DNA from 3 places in the Enterobacter sp. 3U4 genome. Region 1 is predicted to be linked to each of the others. Evidence: predicted binding sites of a transcription regulator. Region 1 holds the regulator's gene; each other region holds the start of a gene.

Region 1 (3,281 bases):
ACCACCACCAGCCTCGCATTTCGCAAGATTTTCGCCCAGCTGAACCTTCGAGCGGCGGAGGTCGAAGGCGACAGCTTTCACCGCTACACGCGTCCGGAGATGGACATGGCCATCCGTAAGGCGCGCGATTCGGGTAAACACATCAGCTACTTCGGCCCGGAGGCCAATGACTTCGGCCTGCTGGAACAAACCTTTATCGAGTACGGTCAGAGCGGCAAAGGGCAGTCCCGCAAGTATCTGCATACCTATGATGAAGCCGTTCCCTGGAATCAGGTGCCGGGAACCTTTACGCCGTGGCAACCGCTGCCGGAACCCACCGACGTCCTGTTTTACGAAGGATTGCACGGTGGCGTGGTCACGCCGCAACACGACGTGGCGCGCCACGTGGATCTGCTGGTCGGCGTGGTCCCTATCGTTAACCTGGAGTGGATCCAGAAGCTGACGCGTGACATGAGCGAGCGCGGCCATTCGCGAGAGGCGGTGATGGACTCCGTGGTGCGCTCCATGGAGGATTACATCAACTTCCTGACGCCGCAGTTCTCCCGCACCCATATCAACTTCCAGCGCGTGCCGACGGTGGACACCTCAAATCCGTTTGCCGCTAAAAGCATCCCGTCGCTGGATGAGAGCTTTGTGGTGATCCATTTCCGCAATCTTGAAGGCATTGATTACCCCTGGCTACTGGCGATGCTGCAGGGCTCGTTTATTTCGCACATGAATACGTTAGTCGTGCCGGGCGGAAAAATGGGGCTGGCGATGGAGCTCATCATGACGCCGCTGGTGGAGCGACTGATGGAAGGGAAGCAGATTGCGTGACGTTTGTTGCCGGATGGCGCTTCGCTTATCCGGCCTACGTTCGTGCAGTTGTAGCTTTTGTAGGCCCGGTAAGCGCAGCGCCACCGGGCTTTGTTTTAAGCCTCGATCACTTCATACGAATGCGTGATTTTTACCGCTTTCTCCAGCATTAACGCCACAGAGCAGTACTTCTCCGCAGACAGGTCCACCGCGCGCGAGACCGCCGCGTCTTTCAGTTCTTTACCGGTGACCACAAAGTGCAGGTTAATATGGGTAAACAGGCGTGGCGCCTCTTCGCGACGTTCTGAAGTGAGTTTAACCTCACAATCCGTCACGTCATGACGCCCTTTTTGTAGAATAGACACCACGTCAATGGCGCTGCATCCACCTGCCGCCATCAGCACCATTTCCATTGGGCTTGGCGCTTTATCGCCGGAGTTACCATCCATCAAAATCTGGTGTCCGGATGCGGACTCGCCCAGGAACGTTAAACCTTCAACCCATTTCACGCGCGCTTGCATATTCTTAAACTCCAACGTTGCATTTTTGGTGACAGATTACGCGTGCGTTACATTTCTCGCAATGGAAGGCGACCTGCATCATGCTGAAGCGAGACACCAGGAGACACGCGGCGAAAGCTATGCTAAAACACTCTGGATGCTACAGTAATACATTGACGTTACACATGTATGCAGAGGACATCAAACTTTACTGGCTGCGAAACGTTACGGTAGCCGACTTCCCAGGTATGGGTAAGAATTCGATTGCAACCCCAGAGTCCGGATGCATCTGATGACTCTGGTGACAGCTTATAACAGAGGATAACAGCGCATGGTGCTTGGCAAACCGCAAACAGACCCGACTCTCGAATGGTTCTTGTCTCATTGCCACATTCATAAGTACCCATCAAAGAGCACGCTGATTCACCAGGGTGAAAAAGCGGAAACGTTGTATTACATCGTTAAAGGCTCGGTGGCAGTGCTGATCAAAGATGAAGAAGGGAAAGAGATGATCCTTTCTTATCTGAACCAGGGCGATTTCATCGGTGAACTGGGCCTGTTTGAAGAGGGCCAGGAACGTAGCGCCTGGGTTCGTGCAAAGACAGCATGTGAAGTGGCTGAAATTTCTTACAAGAAGTTCCGTCAGCTGATTCAGGTTAACCCTGACATCCTGATGCGTCTTTCTTCCCAGATGGCGCGCCGTCTGCAGGTCACCTCAGAGAAAGTGGGCAACCTCGCCTTCCTGGACGTTACCGGCCGTATCGCACAGACCCTGCTGAACCTCGCGAAACAGCCAGACGCCATGACCCACCCGGACGGCATGCAAATTAAAATTACCCGTCAGGAAATTGGTCAGATCGTCGGTTGCTCCCGTGAGACTGTGGGCCGTATCCTGAAAATGCTGGAAGATCAAAACCTGATCTCCGCCCACGGTAAAACCATCGTGGTCTACGGAACGCGTTAATTCCGCTTAAACGGCGTGCCATCGCAAGGTGTCACGCCGTTTTTGTCTCTATTCCCCATGTGGCGCAGGCTGATCTATCACCCGGAAGTTAACTACGCACTGCGACAAACGCTGGTGTTGTGTCTTCCTGTGGCCATAGGCCTGATCCTCGGGCATCTTCAGCAAGGCCTGCTGTTTTCCCTCGTACCCGCCTGCTGCAACATTGCCGGTCTGGACACGCCGCATAAGCGCTTTTTCAAACGCCTGATTATCGGTGGCTGCCTGTTTGCGGGCTGTAGCCTCGCCGTACAGCTTTTACTGGCTCGTGATATCCCGCTGCCGCTGATTCTGACCGTGCTGGCAATGACGCTCGGCGTCACGGCGGAAATAAGTTCGCTGCACGCTCGCCTGCTTCCCGCGTCGCTGATTGCGGCCATCTTCACGCTAAGCCTCGCCGGGAATATGCCGGTGTGGGAGCCGCTGCTGATCTACGCCCTGGGGACATTATGGTACGGGCTGTTTAACTGGTTCTGGTTCTGGCTGTGGCGGGAACAGCCGCTGCGCGAATCCCTGAGCCTGCTCTATGTGCAGCTAGCGGAGTACTGCGAAGCCAAATACACCCTGCTGACCCAGCATACCGATCCGGAAAAATCCTTACCGCCCCTGCTGACGCGCCAGCAGAAGGTGGTGGATCTGATAAGCCAGTGCTATCAGCAGCTGCATATGCTCGCCGCCAACAAGAACCACGAGTACAAGCGGCTGCTGCGCACCTTTCAGGTCGGGCTGGATCTGCAGGAGCATATCTCCGTGAGCCTGCACCACCCGCAGGAGGTGCAAAAGCTGGTCGAGCGCAGCCACGCCGAAGCGGTGATCCGCTGGAACGCGCAGACCGTCTCCGCACGCCTGCGGGTGCTGGCCGATGATATTCTCTATCACCGCTACCCCACGCGCTTTAACATGGACAAACAGCTCGGCGCGCTGGAGAAAATCGCTCGTCAGCACCCGGATAACCCGGTCGGGCAGTTTGCCGCCTGGCACTTCAG
Region 2 (3,281 bases), 1.4 Mb from region 1:
TTTTTACCAGGCCGTGAATCCCCATGACTGGCGTTGCACCAGCTGTGCGGGCTGTATGTAAATTAACGCGGTGCCGGAAACCGGCACCGCGCTGAAATTAATTCTGCGTATCGAGAGTGGAGAGTTCTTTATCAATAAAGTAAAGACCTTCGCCGGATTTACCCACCAGAGATAATTTATCCAGCACGGATTTAAACAGCTTCTCTTCTTCGTGTTGTTCAGCGACGTACCACTGCAGGAAATTAAAGGTTGGATAATCCTGGCTGGTCATCGCCGCATGAACCAGTTCGTTAATTTTCTGCGTGATCAGCTGCTCGTGCTCGTAAGTGGCGCGGAACAGTTCATCGAGAGAATTATACTCAGCAAACGGTGATGCCACGGTTTCAATGCGCGGCAGGCTGCCCGTATCCGTCAGATAATCAAACAGACGCTGCATGTGGGTCATCTCTTCCTGAGCGTGACGACGCAGAAACGCGGCAGCGCCTTCGAAACTGTGGTAGCTGCACCAGGCGCTCATCTGCTGGTAGAGGAGGGATGAAAAAAGCTCGAGGTTCATTTGCGCGTTGAGCTTGTCGGTCATTTCAGTTTTCAGCATGGTGACGCTCCGGGTTATTATTTCTGGTTCACGATGGGCGACACTATAATTTGTTATTTAATTATATGCAAAACGTAAATTTTTATTTTATTTATTTAAAATACGAATGGGAATAAAACGCATTGGCAATTTTTATAATTTATTAATGAGAATTATTTTTGTTCTTGATGAAATAAACTGCCAGCACACGCTGGCAGCTTCGATTAATACCAGGGATTAGTTGACTTAGGGTTAACGGCGTAACCCATACATTTGTACTGGATTGTCACGCTCTCGTTCAGACACAAAGAACCGCTCGTCAGGGTGCAGGTTTTAATGGGCTGACCATAGGCTGAGGCGGTGGCATACCCCATGCTCTGACACGCTTTTGCCGCCGTGCCGTTATTCACATACTCATCGGAATACGCATTTTGCAGCGCAGCCTGGCCGTAGTCGAGGCGGACGATGCCGTTCGGCGCGTCGAGGCTGCTGACTTCAGCCTGGCGGTTAATAGTACATCCCGCGAGCAGCAGGAGCGTGCCGGCTACAATGACTCTTTTCATGGTTCGCTCTGAGTGGATGGAAATACGTTATCGTACCCGCAGATGCCCGCTGCAATGGCTGGAATAGCCGGACAATCTGCCCTCACTCTTCGCAACGGGTCCGCGGTGAGCGCTTTCAGGCGACAGGCGGCAAATTGTGATGTTTGTCACAAAAGTATTGATTTTTGTGATGGTGGTCATATTATAAGCACGTTGACGATAAAGTTGTATAACAAGTTAATGGAGCATCATCGTGAAACTGCGCAAAATCCTGAAAAGCATGTGGGCCAATTACTGCCGCACCTTCAAAGACGTGCCGCCGGGCGCCATGTTCTGATAAAAGAAACCTGCTTCGGCGGGTTTTTTTGTACCTGCAGGCGATGAAGGGAAGATGTCAGGGGGCGTGTTTTGCTACTATGGCGGCCTTTAAATAAGGAGAAACCCCATGTCACAAAACCTGAGCGCCGATCAGGAACTGGTCTCTGACGTTGTTGCCTGTCAGCTGGTTATCAAACAAATCCTTGATGTTCTTGACGTAATTGCGCCGGTTGAAGTGCGCGAGAAGATGTCTATGCAGCTGAAAAACATCGATTTCGCCAGCCACCCCGCTGCCGCTGACCCGGTTACGCTTCGTGCAATCCAGAAAGCCATCGCGCTGATTGAACTGCGATTCACGCCGCAGGGTGAGTCCCACTGAAGCAGGGAAATGGGCGACGGCATGAGTCGCCCTTTGATGCTATCAGAAGAACGTCTGGACCAGCAGGTAGCTCGCCGCGCACGCGCAGCTTACCCCAATCAGCCCTGGCAGAATGAAGCTGTGGTTGATGATAAATTTGCCGATGCGGGTGGTGCCTGAACGGTCAAAGCCGATGCAGGCCAAATCGCTGGGGTAGGTCGGCAGAACAAAATAGCCGTATGACGCCGGGAAAAAGGCGATCAGCATTTTCGGATCGATGCCTAGCATGAGGCCCATAGGCGCAACGGCCGTCAGCGCCGCCGCCTGGCTGTTCACCAGTTTTGACACCAGAAACAGCACAATGGCATACGTCCACGGGTGGCTTTTCACAACGCCTTCCAGCGCCAGCTTTAACTCGTCGAGATGTGCCTGGAAAAAGGTATCGCTCATCCACGCCACGCCAAATACCGAGAAGATCGCTACCATACCGGCTTTGAACACCGCGCCGTTGGAAATCGCGGACGCATTGACCTTACAGGCCATCAGCATCACGGCGCCCGCAATTAACATCATCATCTGAATGACAAGGTTCATCGACAGCGCCGTCATTTTGCCTTTCAGCTCAAAGGCGGGGCGCAGTTCAGGGAAGGCGCCCAGCAGAACGACCACGGCAATTCCCGCAAAGAAAATCCACGTGGACCAGTAGGCCTGCTTTGGGAAACGCTGATTCATTAACGTCTCCGTACCGCCATAGATAAATTCGTGCTGCTTAGGGTCTTTCAGCTTTTCCTGAAACTCCACGTCGTCAGCCAAATCTTTCCCACGGCGTAAGCTCCACAGGGCCGCAATGGCCACGCCAAAAAGCGAAGCGGGAACCGACACGGCGAGAATTTCCAGGATCCCCCACGCGTGACCGATACCATGCTGTGCCGCCCGGATGGACACCAGCGACACCACGGCAACGGAAACGGGGGATGCCGTAATGGCCATCTGCGACGCGACCGATGCCACGGCCATGGGGCGCTCGGGGCGGATCCCTTTTTTCAGGGCGATATCCGCAATGATGGGGAACATGGTGTAGACCACATGCCCGGTGCCGCACAGAAAGGTCAGCATCCAGGTGGTGAAAGGGGCGAGCAGGGTGATGTGCTGCGGGTGCTTGCGCAGCAAACGTTCAGCAAACTGCATCATGACGTTGAGGCCGCCCGCAGTTTGCAGCGTAGCGGCACAGCCAATCACCGCGAGGATGGTCAGCATAACGTCTACCGGCGGCTTACCCGGTTGCAGACCAAAGACAAAACATAAAATAAAAAGGCCAATACCGCTAATTAACCCAAGCCCCATACCGCCGAAACGCGTACCCGTCAGCAGGCAGAGGAGAATGACAACAAACTCAATGGTGATCATGATGCTCCCTCGTCAATGATTATGTAACTAAATAAATCATCACACGTTGTGTGGTTAATCATTGGGAGCCAGATCTGATTTG
Region 3 (3,281 bases), 1.4 Mb from region 1:
CATAGCGCAGCTGGTGGAACATCACGCGGCACACCAGCTGGTCAAACATCGTGGCGCCCCACATGTCTGCCCCGCTGAGGTCTTTCTTCGGACGGAAGCTCAGGTCAGAGAACGGCTGGGTTTTGCTGACGTAATCGCCTTTCGCCGCGCCCTGCGGAACCGGTTTTTCCGGTGCAGGTACAACCAGCTTGCCGTTGCTGCGATCCAGCACGAAGATGTTGCCGGTTTTCGCCGGGGCGTAAATCACCGGAACGGTTTTGCCATCAACGGTAATGTCCGCCAGCGTCGGCTGGGACGGCATATCCATATCCCACAGATCGTGGTGAACGGTCTGGTAGCTCCATGCCAGCTTGCCGGTGGTCGCGTTCAGCGCCACGATAGCACTCGCATAACGCTCCTGCTCCGGCGTGCGGTTACCGCCCCAGATATCTGGCGTGGTTACACCCATTGGCAGGTAGACCAGGTCCAGCTTCGCGTCATACGCGGCTGGTGCCCAGGAGTTTGGCGAGTTAAAGGTAAAGGTGTGTTCATCCGACGGGATCGCGTTTGGATCTTTCGCGCCCGGGTCGAAGGCCCACAGCAGCTTACCGGTATTCACGTCGAAACCGCGGATAACGCCGGAGGTTTCACGCGTGGAGAAGTTATCCGTTACCGAACCGGCAATCACGATCGTTTTATCGGTGATGATTGGCGGCGAGGTTGGCTCATACAGACCCGGCGTGGTGTCCGGCATGTTGGTCTGCAGGTTCAGGATACCTTTGTTGGCAAAGGTTTCGCACAGCTTACCCGTTTCGGCATTTATGGCGAACAGACGGCCATCGTTGACCGGCAGCATGATGCGGCGAGGACAGTCGGCAACCACTTCCGGGCTCGCATTATCGGCGCGCGCTTCGTGGTAAGAGACGCCACGGCAGGTCACGTGCTGGAAGGACGGGTTGGAATTCAGCTGCGGATCGAAGTGCCATTTCTCTTTACCGGTGGCCGCGTCGAGCGCGAACAGACGCTGGTGCGCCGTACACAGGTAGAGCATATTGCCGACTTTAATCGGCGTGACTTCGTTGGTCAGTTCACCCGGATCGTTCGGCATCTTCAGGTCGCCGGTACGAAATACCCAGGCTTCTTTCAGGTTCTTAACGTTATCCGAGTTGATCTGCTTCAGCGGAGAGTAGCGTTGACCTTCCTGGTTACGACCATATGCAGGCCAGTCACCGTCAGCCACCTGCGAGATAGCCGCAGCAGGCGTGGATTCCGCGTTCAGCGTACCGTTGATCTCCTGCGGGTCGTTAAAGCCGGCCCAGGTCAGAATACCGCCGGTAATCAGCAGGGCAACAACCAGGCCCGCCACCGCACCGCTGGAAGGCACAATCAGGCGTCGCCACACGAACGGCAGGATCAGCCAGATGCCAAAGAAGACCAGGATGTCGCTGCGCGGCGTCAGTGCCCAGAAGTCAAAGCCGACTTCCCAGACGCCCCAGATCATGGTGGCAAGAAGGAGTGCGGCATACAGCCACAGTGCAGATTGTTTTCTACGCAACAGCAGGACGGTTACGGCAACCATAACCAGACCTGCAATCGGGTAGTACCAGGAGCCGCCTAACGCGACCAGCCAGACGCCACCGATTAACAGATACAGCGCGCAGAAGGCTGCGAACGCTGCTGTTAATGTCACCAGTAGACGCGGCTGTTTAGAGTTTGTTTCAGCCATAGAAAGTGTACTCGTCAGTTTTTGTTAATAATTTGCTAGCAACTAATTATAGGTATTAACAAGTGTGATCGGAATCACAATATTTGCTTTTTATAACTCATACGCCAGGGTTATCCATTTGCTGATATAATGGCTGGCTTGCGTATCAGTGCTGGATATTAACTCATCCGTATTGAGAGATTTTCATTAAAATCATTTGGTTAGTAATATGAAACATACTGTTGAAGTGATGATCCCGGAAGCCGAGATCAAAGCGCGTATCGCCGAACTGGGTCGTCAAATCACCGAACATTACAAGGACAGCGGCAGCGAAATGGTGCTGGTCGGTCTGTTGCGCGGCTCTTTCATGTTCATGGCAGACCTGTGCCGTGAAGTGCATGTGCCCCATGAGGTCGATTTTATGACCGCTTCCAGCTACGGCAGCGGCATGTCCACCACCCGTGATGTGAAAATCCTGAAAGATCTGGATGAAGATATTCGTGGTAAAGATGTGTTGATCGTTGAGGACATTATTGACTCCGGCAACACGCTGTCAAAAGTTCGCGAGATCCTGAGCCTGCGTGAGCCAAAATCGCTGGCGATTTGCACCCTGCTGGATAAGCCTGACCGCCGTGAAGTGCAGGTGCCGGTAGAGTTTGTCGGTTTCTCTATCCCGGACGAGTTTGTAGTCGGTTACGGCATTGACTACGCGCAGCGTTATCGTCATCTGCCGTATGTTGGGAAAGTGGTATTGCTGGACGAGTAATTGCGGCCTGATGCCCTCACCCCGGCCCTCTCCCACAGGGAGAGGGAGAACATCCCCGGCTTTATTTATGGTTCACATGCTTAAGCTGAAGGTTGGCAATTCCCGAACGGTAACGCTGCTCCAGCGTTTCGCGGTTGGTGGCGGTCACTTCCAGATTGCGCAGCAGGCCATCGTGAATACCGTAGGCCCAGCCGTGGATAGAGACCTTCTGCCCGCGTTTCCACGCCGATTGCATGATCGTTGAGTGGCCCAGGTTATATACCTGCTCCATCACGTTGAGTTCACACAGGGTATCCATGCGACGCTCCTGCGGCATTTCGCCCAGCAGTGAGCTATGTTTGAACCAGATATCGCGGATGTGCAGGAGCCAGTTATCAATGAGCCCCAGCTCCGTGTTTTCAACCGCCGCCTGCACGCCGCCGCAGCCATAATGGCCGCAAATGATGATGTGCTCGACTTGCAGAACGTCCACGGCATACTGAACAACAGAAAGACAGTTGAGATCGGTGTGAATCACGAGATTGGCGACATTGCGGTGAACAAACAGTTCGCCGGGTTCAAGGCCGGTCAGGCGCTCCGCCGGTACGCGGCTGTCGGAACATCCAATCCAGAGAAAGCGAGGGTTCTGAGCCTGCGCGAGTTTTCCAAAAAATCCGGGGTCTTCCTCCACCAGCATTTTTGACCATAGTGCATTGTTGCTGATGAGTGTATCTATGTTGTTCATGGAGGTTAGCGACCTGTAACCGAGTTATTGCGTTGCGCTACTATAGGGTAACCCGACTTTTAATGAAACCACACAACGTGTGTCAGAACTGAAGGTAAGTTAATTTC

The links. Region 1 encodes CRP, which controls carbon source genes, mostly activating them, when cyclic AMP is high. Its sites were predicted from a motif close to ATGTGANNNNNNTCACAT; they were not measured.
Region 2: a site for CRP is predicted at 1,272-1,289, ahead of azuC (stress response protein AzuC). Genes of this name have one in related genera too.
Region 3: a site for CRP is predicted at 1,768-1,785, ahead of hpt (hypoxanthine phosphoribosyltransferase). Genes of this name have one in related genera too.

Annotation. Positions count from the first base shown of each region.
Region 1 covers NZ_CP136665.1:4,528,884-4,532,164, reverse strand. Annotated here, with positions in the region: gene RVY89_RS21480 (phosphoribulokinase) at 1-816, shown strand, start outside; gene RVY89_RS21475 (OsmC family protein) at 912-1,316, opposite strand; gene crp (cAMP-activated global transcriptional regulator CRP) at 1,627-2,259, shown strand; gene RVY89_RS21465 (YccS/YhfK family putative transporter) at 2,317-3,281, shown strand, end outside.
Region 2 covers NZ_CP136665.1:1,077,532-1,080,812, forward strand. Annotated here, with positions in the region: gene RVY89_RS05080 (hypothetical protein) at 1-61, shown strand, start outside; gene ftnA (non-heme ferritin) at 98-595, opposite strand; gene yecR (YecR family lipoprotein) at 799-1,137, opposite strand; gene azuC (stress response protein AzuC) at 1,370-1,453, shown strand; gene RVY89_RS05100 (DUF2766 family protein) at 1,562-1,813, shown strand; gene RVY89_RS05105 (anaerobic C4-dicarboxylate transporter) at 1,856-3,199, opposite strand.
Region 3 covers NZ_CP136665.1:3,155,336-3,158,616, reverse strand. Annotated here, with positions in the region: gene RVY89_RS15185 (glucose/quinate/shikimate family membrane-bound PQQ-dependent dehydrogenase) at 1-1,705, opposite strand, end outside; gene hpt (hypoxanthine phosphoribosyltransferase) at 1,914-2,450, shown strand; gene can (carbonate dehydratase) at 2,512-3,174, opposite strand.